DNA from 2 places in the Comamonas sp. GB3 AK4-5 genome. Region 1 is predicted to be linked to the other one. Evidence: riboswitches for the same ligand, from Rfam matches in the RefSeq annotation. Region 1 holds a riboswitch; the other holds the start of a gene.
What was found. A riboswitch is a leader RNA that binds a small molecule or an ion and turns the genes downstream of it on or off. The one in region 1 is predicted to bind glycine.
Positions count from the first base shown of each region.

Region 2: it holds a riboswitch for glycine, as region 1 does, so the genes downstream of both, gcvT (glycine cleavage system aminomethyltransferase GcvT) here and ACA027_RS08910 (trimeric intracellular cation channel family protein) in region 1, are expected to answer to the same signal.

Region 1 covers NZ_CP166730.1:1,990,651-1,997,710, forward strand. The annotation lists gene ACA027_RS08900 (type 1 glutamine amidotransferase) at 1-729, opposite strand, end outside; gene mnmC (FAD-dependent 5-carboxymethylaminomethyl-2-thiouridine(34) oxidoreductase MnmC) at 838-2,748, opposite strand; gene ACA027_RS08910 (trimeric intracellular cation channel family protein) at 2,944-3,609, opposite strand; glycine riboswitch at 3,785-3,879, opposite strand; gene ACA027_RS08915 (oxidative damage protection protein) at 4,027-4,299, opposite strand; gene ACA027_RS08920 (sulfate ABC transporter substrate-binding protein) at 4,448-5,473, shown strand; gene ACA027_RS08925 (hypothetical protein) at 5,523-5,675, shown strand; gene putA (trifunctional transcriptional regulator/proline dehydrogenase/L-glutamate gamma-semialdehyde dehydrogenase) at 6,473-7,060, opposite strand, start outside.
Region 2 covers NZ_CP166730.1:2,904,009-2,911,068, reverse strand. The annotation lists gene gcvP (aminomethyl-transferring glycine dehydrogenase) at 1-1,721, opposite strand, end outside; gene ACA027_RS13090 (MolR family transcriptional regulator) at 1,815-2,366, opposite strand; gene gcvH (glycine cleavage system protein GcvH) at 2,419-2,793, opposite strand; gene gcvT (glycine cleavage system aminomethyltransferase GcvT) at 2,978-4,108, opposite strand; glycine riboswitch at 4,162-4,275, opposite strand; glycine riboswitch at 4,296-4,393, opposite strand; gene ACA027_RS13075 (fatty acid--CoA ligase) at 4,530-6,146, shown strand; gene ACA027_RS13070 (TRAP transporter large permease) at 6,357-7,060, opposite strand, start outside.

The sequences.
Region 1 (7,060 bases):
GGGGCGGTGCTGGCCCAGGTGGATGTGCGCGGGTCGTTCCAGCTGGCGGGTCCAGGCGCTGTAGGTGCGCAGCGCCATGGTGTGCAACTGGGCGATATGCAGGGGGAGTTGCGCCAGGATCTGGCTTTCATGCTGCACGGCGGGGCCATGGGCATGTCGCAGCTCTTCGTGGCCTTCGTGGCACCAGGCGCGCACGCTGGCTTCGGTCACTTCCAGGTGGCCTTGAAACGCCCAATGGCGGCCATGGACAAAGCCCTTGTTCAGACACCAGGCGCCATACATGGTGCGGCGGGCGCCGCAGGGAATTTCGAAGGTGTCGTAATGCCAGTTGAAGATGACGGCCTGGCGCGGCAGCTGCATCAGCTGCTGGGCCTGCTGTGTCACCCACACCGGTGCCCAGCCAATGTTGGGGCAGGGGTTGCGCCCGACGCGGGCGCCCATGGCGCGGGCCAGCATTTGCGCGCCAAAGCAGTGGCCCAGCACCGGTACATCGCAGGCCAGTGCGTCCTGCAGCAGGCAGCGTTCCTGCTCCATCCAGCGCAGGTTTTCATTGGCGCAGTGGTTGCTGCCCAGCACCACAATGCCGCGGTAGTCACGGGCATGGATGGGGGCACGGCCTTCGGTGCATGGCTGGATCAACTGGTAGGCAATGCCTTGCTGCTGCAGATGGTCCAGCAAGACGCCAGGGCCTTGCGAGGCTTCATGCTGGAGGATGGCGACAGGCTTCATATCCCTGAAACGGCTGGGTCTGCCAGCCGCAGTGGTTGCGATGGGCCACTGTAGGAATTGCGCCATCAAGCCCGCGCAGCCATTGCAGGGCGCGCTATCAAGATGGCATCAAGCCGCAGGCTTTATGCCGCTGCGCTTGTGCAGCCGTTCCGTGCCCAGGTGCTGGGCCAGCTTGGCATCCAGTGGCAGAGGCTCGCCATGCAGGCGTGCGGTCAGCAGCTCGGCGCAGAGCACGGACAGCGTGAGCCCGCGCGCCCCCAGGGCCGTGAGCGCCCACAGGCCGGGGCATGCCTGGCCTTGGGCATCCAGCACCGGGCCGGCAATGGGCAGGCGGTCATGGCTGGCCACGCGCACCCGGCCCCAGGTGGGCTGGCAGCGGGCGTCTTGCGGGTCGAACCAGGGCGCCATGGCGGCGCCGCTGGCGGGCAGCAGCGTGGACAGCTTGCCATGGTTGACGGCATGGGCCGCGGCCTGGTCGGCAGCGCTGATGGGCAGCTGCGTCACATCGCGCTCAAAGGTGGAGCCCATGACCCAGCTGGGCCCTTGCGGCAGTGGGATGTGGGTCACCAGATTGCCATTGCCATTGACCGGAAAGGGCGGCAGGGCGGTGGCATTGTCTGCGGTGTGTGGCCCCCAGCTGATTTGCCCGCGTATGGCTTGCAGCGGCCAGTGCAGGCCCAGGTTGGTGGGCAGCAGCGCGGCCGTGGCCGGGCCGCAGGCCAGCACGGCCAGGTCGGCCTCGGCCAGCAGTTGGCCTTGCGCGTCCAGCGCCTGCCAGCGGCCGCTGGCCATGCGATGCAGCTGGGCCACGGTAGCCAGGGGCTGAAAGCGAATCAGCGGGTGGTTCAGCTGGGCTTGTACCAGCTGCGCCGGGCACACCCAGCCGGCCTGTTGGTGCCAACAGGCCGCGGTGTCCGGTGCCAGGCCGGCCCGGGCCAGTTGCTCGGGGCTGGCAGCGTGGCTCCAATCGTCACCCGGGCCGCCGGCCCAGTGGGCGGGCAGGCCGGTGCCGCCATCGGTGCAATGCTCCAGCACACCGCTGGGGGCCCAGTCCTCGTCTTCATGGCACAGATCGCGCAGGCGCTGCAGCGTTTGGCGCACGCCGTTGCGCGACAAGCGCGAGAGCACGCTGTCGTCTGGCGAGACATGGGGGCAGAACAGGCCGGCAGGCAGGCCGGAGGCGCCATCGGCCGGGCCGTCGCCCACGGCCAGCACCGTCACCTGCCAGCCGCGCAGCGCCAGGCTGTGGGCTACCGCACTGCCGGCCAGGCCTGCGCCTATGACCAGTGCTGTGCCTGGCTGCGTGACCGGTGCCGGCCCCTGTGGTGCGCGTACACGTGGCTCCCAGGCCGGGTTGAAGCAGGCTTGCAGCAAGGGCGTGGCGGAGGGCTGCAGGGCAAAGCCGCATTGGGCCAGTGCATTGCCTAGGCCCATGTCTACGTCCACGGTTGCCGCCGCCAGCCGCGTGCCGCGCCGGCAATGGCGGGTCAGGGCCTTGAGGGTGTGAACGTCCCAGGTACTGGGGAGGGTGTCCGGGCCCGGGCTGGGCGGTGCAGCCTGCAGATACATGCTGTCGGCCACCGTGGTCTGCTGGCGCAGCATGGCCTGGGTGTCGCCCACCCACAGCGTCAGCTGTACCTGCCCGTTCTCAAAGCTGAGACGGTGCACACCGGGCAGCAGACCGTGAAAGCGCGCTGCCAGCTGCTCGGCCAGCGGGCGCAGTTGCGGATCGCTCGGTGCGGCACGCAGCAGGTCGGCAGCGCTGACGGGAAAAGTCTCTGTCGCGGTGAAATGCAGTAGGCGCGGGCGTTGCGGGTCGGCCCGCCATGCGGCCCAGGTGGCCAGAAAGTTCAGGCCATCACCAAAACCGGTTTCCAGTACTCGCCACTGGGCCTGCCCCGCCCAGGCTGCTGGCAGACCGCAGCCAGCCAGAAACGCCTCGCGCGTTTGCTGCAGACAGACACGATCGGTGCCGTTATAGGGCGTGCCATCAGGCAGCTGGCTCATCGGTTCGGACATGGAAAAAAACCTGTATCAGTGTTTGGGGGCGGGCCCCTCACCCCCACCCTCTCCCCAAAGGGGCGAGGGAGTAAACCCAAAGGCGCAGCGCACAAAACTGGCGGGCTTCAAACCAAGGCTGCCGCGCAAGGGCCGCCCCGCCGCGCTGGCAGCGTCCCCCTGGGGGAAGGCGCCGAAGGCGACTCAGGGGGGAGCTTATTCCCAGCGCTGCTGGTAAGAAAACATGGGCAGGCGCCAGTGAAAGCGGATGGCGGCCAGCCGGAACATCAACCCGCCGACAAAGCACACCAGGGTGCTGATATTGGAGTTGACCTCCAGCGCGCGCAGGCCCAGGAACAGGAGGCACACGGTGAGGGAGACGCTGGCATACAGCTCGCGGCGGAACACCACCGGCACCTGGTTGCACAGCACGTCACGCACAATGCCGCCGCTGATGCCGGTGATCATACCGGCCATGATGACCACCACCGTGGGGTAGCCCAGCTCCAGTGCCACATTGCAGCCTATGAGCGAGAAGGCAATCAGGCCCATGGCGTCCAGCAGCAGGAACACCTGTTTGAGGCGGATCATGTGGCGTGCCACCACCGTGGTCAGCAGGCCGGCGGAGATCACCAGATAGACATATTCGGGGTGCTGGGTCCAGCCGATCGGGTAATGGCCCAGCACCATATCGCGTATGGTGCCGCCGCCCAGGGCGGTGACAAAGGCGATGACGACCACGCCAAAAATGTCCATATTGCGCCGGCCCGCGGCCAGGGCGCCCGACATGGCTTCGGCCGTGATGGCAATCAGATAGATCACCAGCATGACGGTGATGTTGGACAGCTGGAACGACTCCAGCAGCGAAATGGAAGGCAGCATGGCTGAGGCCCATCAATAAAAAACCAGGCCCGGAACCTTGTCCGCTGCCTGGTGCGCCTCTCCCGCTGTCCTTTGTACCTGAGAGTTGCGTGCCCCAGCCCTGGTGCTGCGGCACTTGCCCCTTCGGTGAGCCCTGTGCATGCATGGGCACGCGGGGCTGCTCTCCAGTTGGCGAATGTTTTCTGCGGTACTTCGGCCTGAGCGATTATGGGAGTTTGCGCCTTCGGCGGAGGCAGCCATGGGGCCGCCTCGCTCTCCCGCAGAGAATCTGGAATTCTAGGTGGTTTTGCTGCGCTGCAAAACTTTCCATACAACAAAGCCCCAGGGCGTTGGCGCAGGGGCTTTGTGTGGGGTCAGCCGCAAGTGCTGCCTGGGATGGCGCGCCGGGCGAAACCCTTTCTTCAGCGCTTCATGGCATTACGCGCTGGGCGGGACGTAGCCTGCTGCGGCGTCTGCGCCGCTGCCAAAGAAATGGTTTTCCATCTGGCGGGCCAGGTATTGGCGGGCGCGGGCGTCGGCCAGGTTCAGGCGGTTTTCGTTGACCAGCATGGTCTGGTGCTTGAGCCAGTCGGCCCAGGCTTGCTTGCTCACGCCTTCATAGATGCGCTTGCCCAGTTCGCCGGGATAGGGGGGGAAGTCCAGACCTTCCGCGTCTTGGCCGAGCTTGATGCAGTGAACGGTACGTGCCATGGGGAATCCTTATGGGGAAATTCTTCGGATGTTTGAGTAATAACAAACTGAAATCTTATTGGTTTCAGTTTTGAGGATGGGGTTTCAGAATGCGCAGCAACGGGATTCAGAACCGTTTGCCACGCAACCAGAACCACCGAGACCCTCAATGACCAATCGCCGCCACTTTATCAAGTTTCCCCTGCTGGCCAGCCTGTTGGCCGGCTTGACCCTCGGCGCTCTGCCGGCACTGGCGCAGCAGCCGGTGACGCTGCTCAACGTCTCCTACGACCCCACGCGTGAGCTGTATGTGGAATACAACCAGGCCTTTGCCAAATACTGGAAGGCCAAGACCGGTCAGGACGTGAGCATCAAGCAGTCGCATGGCGGCTCGGGCAAGCAGGCGCGCTCCATCATCGACGGCATCGACGCCGATGTGGCCACGCTGGCCTTGGCGGGCGATGTGGATGCCCTGGTCAAGAACGGCAACCACCTGGCCGCCGACTGGCAAACCAAGCTGCCGCACAACAGCGCGCCCTACACCTCGACCATTGTGTTTCTGGTGAAAAAGGGCAACCCCAAGGGGCTCAAGGACTGGGACGACCTGATCAAGCCCGGCGTGCAGGTCATCACCCCCAACCCCAAGACCAGCGGCGGCGCGCGCTGGAACTATCTGGCGGCCTGGGAGTTTGCCAAGCGCAAATACGGCGGTGAGGCCCAGGCCAAGGATTTTGTGAAGAAGCTCTACCAGAACGTGCCCGTGCTGGACACCGGCGCGCGTGGCTCGACGATTACCTTTGTGCAGCGCGGCGTGGGCGATGTGCTGCTGGCCTGGGAGAACGAAGCCTTTTTGGCGCTGAAGGAATTCGGCCCCGAGAAGTTCCAGATCGTGGCGCCTTCGCTGTCCATCCTGGCCGAGCCCACGGTGGCCGTGGTCGACAAGGTGGTCAACAAAAAGGGCACACGCGCCGTGGCCGAGGAATACCTGAAGTATCTGTACTCGCCCGAGGGCCAGCGCATTGCCGGCAAAAACTTCTACCGCCCCACCGACGCCAAGGTGGCGGCCGAATTTGCCAGCCAGTTTCCCAAGCTGGAGCTGGTGACCATAGACAAGGCCTTCGGCGGCTGGACCAAGGCTGACAAGGACCACTTTGCCGACGGCGGCAGCTTCGACCAGATCTATACCAAGAAGTGAGCATGCGGCGGGCCCATCCGGCCTGCTGCTATTTGAAAAGGAGCTAACCATGCGCACACAGACTGCACCCAAGCCCGTTTTGACCCGCAAGCGTATGCCCGCCATGGTCACGCCTGCCCATGTGTGCCAGCTGTTGCGGGTGACTGCGCGCCAATGGGGGGTGTCGCTGCGCACCACACCCAGGCCTTGCCTGGGCGCATGAAACAAAAAGGGCGCGCTGCACAGGCATGCGGTGCGGCTGTGCAGAGGGCAATGCCTGAATCATTCATCCAGCGCGAAAGCCCGGGGTGAATGGATGGTCAGGCGCAATCACGCGTTGTGCCTGGCGCGGGATTTTGATGTCCCCAACGGTGTTGCGCTGCAGCAGATTTTGGTGTGGCCTTCACCATATTTTGCAAAGCGCTGACTGGATGAGCGTGCAAATAGTGTAGGGCGCGCTGAAGAAACGCCAGAGGCGCTCTCAAGCCAGGGCCAGGTAAATCCACCTGAGGCTCTGCATTCGCTGCCGCCAGGAATGGCCAAAAGCGTATTCCGCCTGGCCTGTGCTGCTGCACGGGCTGTTTTGCGCAAGCCCCTCGAAAGGCAGAAAGCGCTGCGTTGTATAGCAGCTTATGCAGGCTGGGTGCGGGCTGTGGCCGGTTGGCACCAAAAGGAATGCTGAAAGCGCGGAGAAAGAGCCAAAAGGAAACCAAAAAAATAAAAAGGCGCCTGGGGCGCCTTGTTCTCAACTTGGAGGTTCCAAACCACAGGTCCTGCACGGTCTACCAATCGGACTCTCCCCCCTCTCGGAATCCCATGAATAAAGAGCACTGTGGTTTGGAGTGCGTATATTAACCGGGTTTGAAAGCTTGATTCAAGCGGATTATGTCAGGTAGAGAAAAAATCTGACAAAAAGCAATATTTGGGGAGAATGGGGCGGGCTGTCAGTATGGCGTGAGGGTTTTGTGCGAGAGGCGTGGTAGGGCAGATAAAGCCTGGGGCTTGGGGCCCCAAGCTGTATCAGGCCATGGTCATCAGGCTGGCATTACCACCGGCAGCGGCCGTGTTGATGCTCACGGCGCGCTCCAGCAGCAGCCGCTCCAGGGGGATGGTGGCTTGGGCGCTGTCCATATGCTGGCAGGCCACCAGCGGGCCGCTGCGCGCTGCCAACTGCTGCTGCAGGGCCTGCAGTGACGCCGCGCTGCCGCAGTGCAGGGCCACATCCACAGCGGTCGTGACCGGCTCGGTGTGTGGCGCGCTGCTGTCGGCCAGCAAGGTGATGCATGGCTGCACAGCAACTGGCAACTGGCGGTAGAGCGGGGCATGCCGGGCGGCCCACAGTGCCTGGCCGCCCACGGCCAGCACGGCGGCCAGCTGGTGCAGCAGGGCGTTGTGGCTGTCCGGGCCGCCATCCACCTGGCACAGCACCTGGCTGCGGGGCAGCAGCGTGTAGGTGTTGCGCTCGCCCGTGGGGCCGGGCAAGGTATAGCGCAGGCCGACCGGGGATTGGGCGGGCAGCTGCTGGCACAGGGTGTGCAAGCCCGGCTGCCCGGCTTGGGCGGTGGCCCAATGTGCCAGGGCTTGAAGGGCAGCGCTGTGTTGCGGCGC
Region 2 (7,060 bases), 910 kb from region 1:
ACGCCGGCGTAGCCCGTGGCCTGGCACAGCCAGGCGCGCAGCTGGGCGTCCAGCTGGGCATAGCCTTGCTGCTGGTCTGCGGGTGCAAAGGGGTGGATATGGGCAAACTCCGGCCAGGTGATGGGAATCATCTCGCTGGTGGCGTTGAGCTTCATGGTGCACGAGCCCAGGGGGATCATGCTGCGGTCCAGCGCCAAATCCTTGTCCGAGAGGCTGCGGATATAGCGCAGCATGGCGGTTTCGGAGTGGTGGGTGTTGAACACCGGGTGGGTCAAAAAGCTGCTGCTGCGCTGCAGGCCATCGGGGATCAGCGAGGGCGCGCCCTCGTCCATGGCCTCTATGGTGGGCAGTGCCTGGCCGTCCTTGGCAAAGATGGACCACAGCAGCTGCACATCGGCGCGGGTGCTGGTCTCGTCCAGGCTGATGCACAGGTAGTCGCTCCCCACTTTGCGCAGATTGGCGCCCTGGGCCATGGCACGTGCAGCGATGGTGGCTGTGGCTGTCTGGGTGTGCAGGCTGAGGGTGTCAAAAGCCGTGCCGAAAGGGCCGTTGGCAAAGCCCAGCTGGGCCAGGCCACGGCTCAAAATGGCGGTGAGGCGGGCCACGCGGCGGGCGATGCGCGTGAGGCCTAGCGGGCCATGGTAGACGGCATACATGCTGGCAATCACCGCCGGCAGCACCTGGGCCGTGCAGATATTGGACGTGGCTTTTTCGCGGCGGATATGCTGCTCGCGGGTTTGCAGGGCCAGGCGGTAGGCGCTGTGGCCATGGGCGTCCACACTCACGCCCACCAGGCGGCCGGGCAGGCTGCGCTTGAACGCGTCGCGGCAGGCCATGAAGGCGGCGTGCGGGCCGCCGGCGCCCATGGGCATGCCAAAGCGCTGGCTGCTGCCCACCACAATGTCGGCGCCCCATTCACCCGGCGGCGTCAGCAGGGTCAGGGCCAGCAGGTCGGTGGCGAAGATGGCGGCGGCCTGCTTGGCGTGGATGGCCTGCACATCGGCCTGCCAGTCCACCAGCCAGCCGTTGCTGGCGGGGTATTGGATCAGGGCGGCAAACAGCTCGCCGGCCAGTGCCGCGTCCCATTCCGCCTTGGACTGGGCCACCACCACGCGGATGTCCAGCGGTGCGGCGCGGGTCTGTATGACTTCCAGGGTCTGGGGATGGACGCCACCGGCAATCACCAAGGTGGAACTCTTGGATTTGACGGAGCGTTTGGCCAGCGTCATGGCCTCGGCCGCGGCCGTGGCTTCGTCCAGCATGGAGGCATTGGCAACGTCCATGCCGGTGAGGTCGCAGACCATGGTCTGAAAGTTCACCAGGGCCTCCATACGGCCCTGGGAAATCTCGGCCTGGTAGGGCGTGTAGGCCGTGTACCAGGCCGGGTTCTCCAGGATGTTGCGCAGGATCACACCCGGCGTGTGCGTGCCGTAGTAGCCCTGGCCGATAAAGCTTTTGAGCACGCGGTTTTGCCCGGCCAATGCCTTGAGTTCGGCCAGCGCCTGGGCCTCGGTCACGGCCGGCGGCAGCTGCATGGGCTGGCTGCGGCGTATGGCGGCCGGCACGATGGAGGCCATCAGCGCCTCGCGCGAGGCCTCGCCGATCACGGACAGCATATGGGCTTCGTCCTGCGGCGAAATGGCTATATGGCGGGGAATGAACTCGCCGCTGTTTTCCAGCGAGGCAAGTGAGGCGGTGGGGGCGGGGTGCGACATCAGCATGGGAGGGACCTGTTCTCAAACACTGTGACTGGCGGGCTGCATGCGGGGCATGCATGGCAAGGCCCTGTGCCGGGTGGCGCAGGGCCGGTTTTTTCAAGGCGCGTTGGCGTGCTCCAGCGCGCCATGCATCAGGGCCAGACGCTGGCTGTCCTGATCAGCGTATTCCCAATCCGGGTATTGGCGGCGTGCCACCTGGTTCAGCCATTGCTGGCAGGCCAGGGCAAGCCGGGCTTGCTGCTGCACATCGGCGTCGATGGCGCCCGCAATCTTGAGCTGGCCAAAAGCCACGGCCACGCGTGCGCGGCAGACGGACTGCAGATAGCGGTGGTGCATATCGTCCTGGGCCAGCCACTGGGCCTTGGCGGCTTCATCGCGCGAGAGCATGTCTTCGGGCACGGGCAGATCCCAGTCGCTCAGATGCTGGCGCAAGAACACCATGACCTGGGGAGGCTTGCCCCCGGCCTGCTCCTGGTACCAGTCCTGCAAGGCGGCCAGGGTGTCGCTGCCGTCATCGTTGCCAAAGGGGCTGAAGTCGTCGCCGCAGTCGTAATAGAAATCGTCGGCCGCCACGCGCACAAAAACCGGGTGGCTGGTGCTGGGTGACAGGCCTTCGTCGGGATCGTCGAAATACAAAGAGGTAGGCATGGTGACTGTGGGAGCATGCAAAAACGGCCCTTGTGTGGGCCGATCATGCGGCTCAGTTGTTTTGGGCGAAAGCGTTGTAGGCGGTCTCTTCCATCAGGCCATCCAGCTGCGAGACATCGGCCAGCTTGACCTTGAAGAACCAGCCGGCGCCCAGCGGGTCGGTATTGGCCAGGGAAGGGTCGGCGCGCAGGACTTCGTTGACTTCCACGATTTCACCGGTCACGGGCATGTAGACATCGGCGGCGGCCTTGACGGACTCCACCACACCGGCCACATCACCGGCATTGAAACTGGCGCCGACCTCGGGCAGGTCCACAAACACCACATCACCCAGCGCGTCTTGTGCGTGGACGGTGATGCCGATCACGGCGGCGTTGGTGTCGGCGGTGTTGATCCACTCATGCTCTTTGGAAAACTTGATGCTCATGGCAGGCTCCGTTGGGAAGTTGGCAATCTCATAAACCGACCGCATCAACCATGCGGGCGGGGGAACAGGTCGAACGCGACTGTAGCGGCAGCAGCGCATGCAGCAAGGCTTTGCGGCAGGTTTTTATGCCAGTTGCGCAGCACATCTGCATGGGCAGCTATGGTTTTTTGGGGTACTTTGGGCGTTAGCCGCGGTGATAACGGGTAGGCACAAATGGCGTGGCCGCCACCTTCATGGGCACGGGCTTGCCGCGCACCATGGCAAACAGCTCGGTGTCGGCATCGGCATAGTCGGGCTGCACATAGCCCAGGGCAATGGGCTGGTTCAGTGTGGGGCTGAGCAGGCCGCTGGTGATGATGCCCACCTGCTGGCCGTCCAGGTTTTCCAGCACGGCCGGCTCGCGCACAGGCACGCGCTCGGTGGCGATCAGGCCCACGCGGCGGCGGGTGAGGGTGCTGGGGTGATCGAGCTGGCCCAGCACCGCATCGGCACCCAGAAAACCGCCGGCACGTGCACCGCCGCTGCGGCGCACTTTCTGAATGGCCCAGGTTAGCGCGGCCTCCACCGGCGTGGTTGCGGTGTCCATATCGTTGCCATACAGGCACAGACCGGCCTCCAGGCGCAGCGAGTTGCGCGCGCCCAGGCCTATGGGCGCCACCTCGGGCTGGGCCAGCAGCAAGCGGGCCAGGGACTCGGCCTGTTGGCCGGGCACGGAGATTTCAAAACCGTCTTCGCCGGTGTAGCCGCTGCGGGTGATGTAGCAGGGGATGCCCGCAATCTCTACGGCCTTGCCGGTCATGAACACCAGCTCCAGCGCAGCAGGCGCCACCCGGCGCAGCACGGCCGCGGCCTGCGGGCCTTGCAGGGCCAGCAAGGCCTGTTCGGGCATGGGGATGACCTGGCAGCGCTGGCCTATGTGCTGCTGGATATGGGCGATGTCGGCCTGCTTGCAGGCGCCGTTGACGATGAGGAACAGATCCTCGCCGCGGTTGACGAACATCAGGTCATCCAGAATGCCGCCGGCCTCGTTGAGCAGCAGGCCATAGCGCTGCTTGTGCAGGCCCAGGCCTTGCACGTCCACGGGCATCAGGGCTTCCAGTGCGGCGGCGGCGTCCGGCCCCACCAGGCGCAACTGGCCCATGTGGGAGACATCGAACAGGCCGGCCGCCTCGCGCGTGTGTTTGTGCTCGGCCATCAGGCCGGCGGGGTATTGCACCGGCATGGAATAACCGGCAAAGGGCACCATGCGCGCGCCCTTTTCAAGGTGCAGGGCATGCAGCGGCGTGGTCAGCAAGTCGGTGGTGGCAGCGGTCATGAAGGAGGTGGAATGCAAAGCCAATGGGAATGCCGGTGGCTCTGCCACCAGCGCCTGGCCCTGCTGTCCGCTTTACCTGAGAGATTCGCCCGCAGCCTCTGGGCCTTGGGGTTGCTCCTTCGGTGGACGGGGTGCCACCACCCGCGTCTCTCTCCAACAAGGTACGCCCGCAGGCAATGCGGCGGGCGGCTGTCAGTCCTTTTGCCTGAGCGTTTGGGGTTGCCCCTGCGCCTTCGGCGGCACCAGCTGGGCCTGCGGCCGGGTGCGCTCTCCTGACGAATCCGGCGCAGTATATCCGGGCGCTGGCCGGCCGCCTACCGGGTGTTTGCGGGGGGCGGTCGGCATATGCATAGATGCAAACGCTCTGAAACGCTCCCTATACTCGGATACCAATTTCGAAGAGTTCAGGGAGACGAAGTTGGTGAATACACAAAAAATTTCTCAAGGCCAGGTCCAACGCAGTGCATTGACACTGGGCAATACGCTGGCCTGGCCGGCGCGCTATCTGCCGCACAAAGAGGCCATCGTGGTCTCGGATGCCCAGGGCCGCCGGGCCTGGAGCTATGCCCAGCTCGACGCCGAAGTCAACCGCCATGCCCATGGCCTGCAGCAGCTGGGCATTGGCCGGGGCGATGTGGTGGCCGCGTTTTTGTACAACACGCCGGCCTTTGTCTTCACCCTGCTGGCTGCGGCGCGGCTGGGCGCCATCTTCAATCCCATCAACTATCGGCTGGCGGCCCAGGAGCTGGCCTTTATCTTGCAAGACGGTGGCGCCAAGGCCCTGGTGTTTGAGCAAGAGGGCGCGGCCGTGGTGGAAAAAGCCCGGGATCTGCTGCCGCAGCTGCCGCACTGGATTTATGCCGACCCGGATATGGCGCCCGGCTTTGCCACGGCCCGCCTGGATGCGTTGGCAGCCCCGCAGCCCGCGACGCCGGTCGCTGTGCAGGTGGGCGAGGATGAGCCCTGCATTCTGATGTACACCAGCGGCACCACCGGCCGGCCCAAGGGCGTGCTGCACACCCACCGCAGCAAGCTGGCGCACAACGCCATGATGCACCAGGTGATGCAGTTCCGCCGCGAGGATGTGGGCCTGTCCCTGGCGCCGCTCAATCACACGGCCGAGCTGCACACCAGCTTTTTGCCACGGCTGCAGGTGGGCGCCACCCAGGTGCTGCAGCGCCGCTTTGATGCGGCCGATGCCCTGCGCCTGATCGAGCAGGAAAAGGTCACGTTTTTCTTTGCCGCGCCCACCATGGTCACCATGCTGCTCAACGAGCCCGCGCTGGCCCAGCGCCAGCTGACATCGCTGCGGCTGGTGGAATACGGCGGTGCCTCCATGGCCCCGCACCTGATCCGCGAATGGACGCGCCAGGTGGGCTCGGGCCTGGTGCAGGTCTTTGGCACCACGGAGATGGGGCCTTGCATGTCGGTGCTGTACCCGCATGAACAGCTGAGCCACGCCGGCTCGGCCGGGCTGCCCTCGTTGAACCATGACCTGCTGGTGGCCCGCGTGCGTGAGGACGGTGCGCCCAGCGACCCATTGGAGCCCTGCGCCGTGGGCGAGGTGGGTGAAATCCTGGTGCGAGGCCCCTGCATGATGGCTGGCTATCTGAACCGCCCGGAGGCCAATGCCAAGGCCCTGGCCCATGGCTGGTACCACACGGGCGATCTGGGTCATATCGATGGCGACGGCTATCTGTGGATACGCGACCGCATCGACTACATGATCAATTCCGGCGCCGAGAACGTCTACCCGCGCGAGGTGGAAGACGCCTTGATCGAACACCCCGATGTATTCGAAGCGGCGGTGGTGGGCGAGAAAGACGCACGTTGGGGCCAGGTGGTGGCCGCCTATGTGGTGGCCAAGCCCGGTGCGGCGCTCACCGCCGAACAGCTCGATGGCTTTCTGGTTCACGGCGATCGCCTGGCCGGCTACAAGCGCCCACGCGCCTACCACTTTGTGCAGGAGCTGCCCAAGACCACCAGCGGAAAAATCCAGAAGCATTTGCTGTGCCAACCCGATCTGTGCGTGGCGTGATGGCATCGCCAGCATAAAAATCCTGATGGGATGGAGTGGGTGCCGGAGTGGGCCTCCGCAGCGCTGCGGGCGCGGAATACACAGCCCCAACGCCCAGACAGCGTCTCAGGCTAGGCGCGCGCCCGATGACAGTACATTTGTACGGCAAGGGCAAGCAACACCGCATGAGACGCTGTATGGGCGCCTGAAAACGAAGAGTCTTGCTTGGCGTTATCTGCCATAAACCAGATCACGCAGGCCGAGGGAGATGCCAGGCACATAGGTAATCACCATCAGGCACAGCAAAATCACCGCCACAAAAGGCAGCAGGTGGTGAATGATGCGGTCCAGCGAAATGCGGGCCACCGTGCAGGCCGCAAACAGGTTGACGCCAAAGGGCGGGGTGATCATGCCCAGGGCCAGATTCACCACCATGATCAGGCCAAAATGCACCGGGTCCACACCGAAATGCGCAGCCACGGGGGCGAGTATGGGGGCCAGCACAATGATGGCGGCGCTGGTTTCGATGAACATGCCGATGATGAACAGCGCCGCATTCACCCCCAGCAAAAACATGGCCGGGCTTTGCAGCACCTGCTGCAGCCAATGGCCTATGGCCTCGGGTACGCCGGCGCGGGTGATCAAAAAGGCAAACAGGCCGGCGTTGGCGATGATGAACATGATCACCGCCGAAGACATGGCCGATTTGCGCAAGATGGCATACAGATCGCGCGGCCTGATCTCGCGGTAAATCCCCATGCCCACCACCAGGGCGTAGAAGACCGCCACTGCCGAGGCCTCGGTGGGCGTGAACACCCCGCCGTAAATGCCGCCCAGAATGATGACGGGCATCAGCAGCGCCCAGCCGGCCTGCAGCAGGGCACGGCCAAAAGGCATGCGACCCACGCCGTCGTTTTTGCCCCAGCCCTTGTATT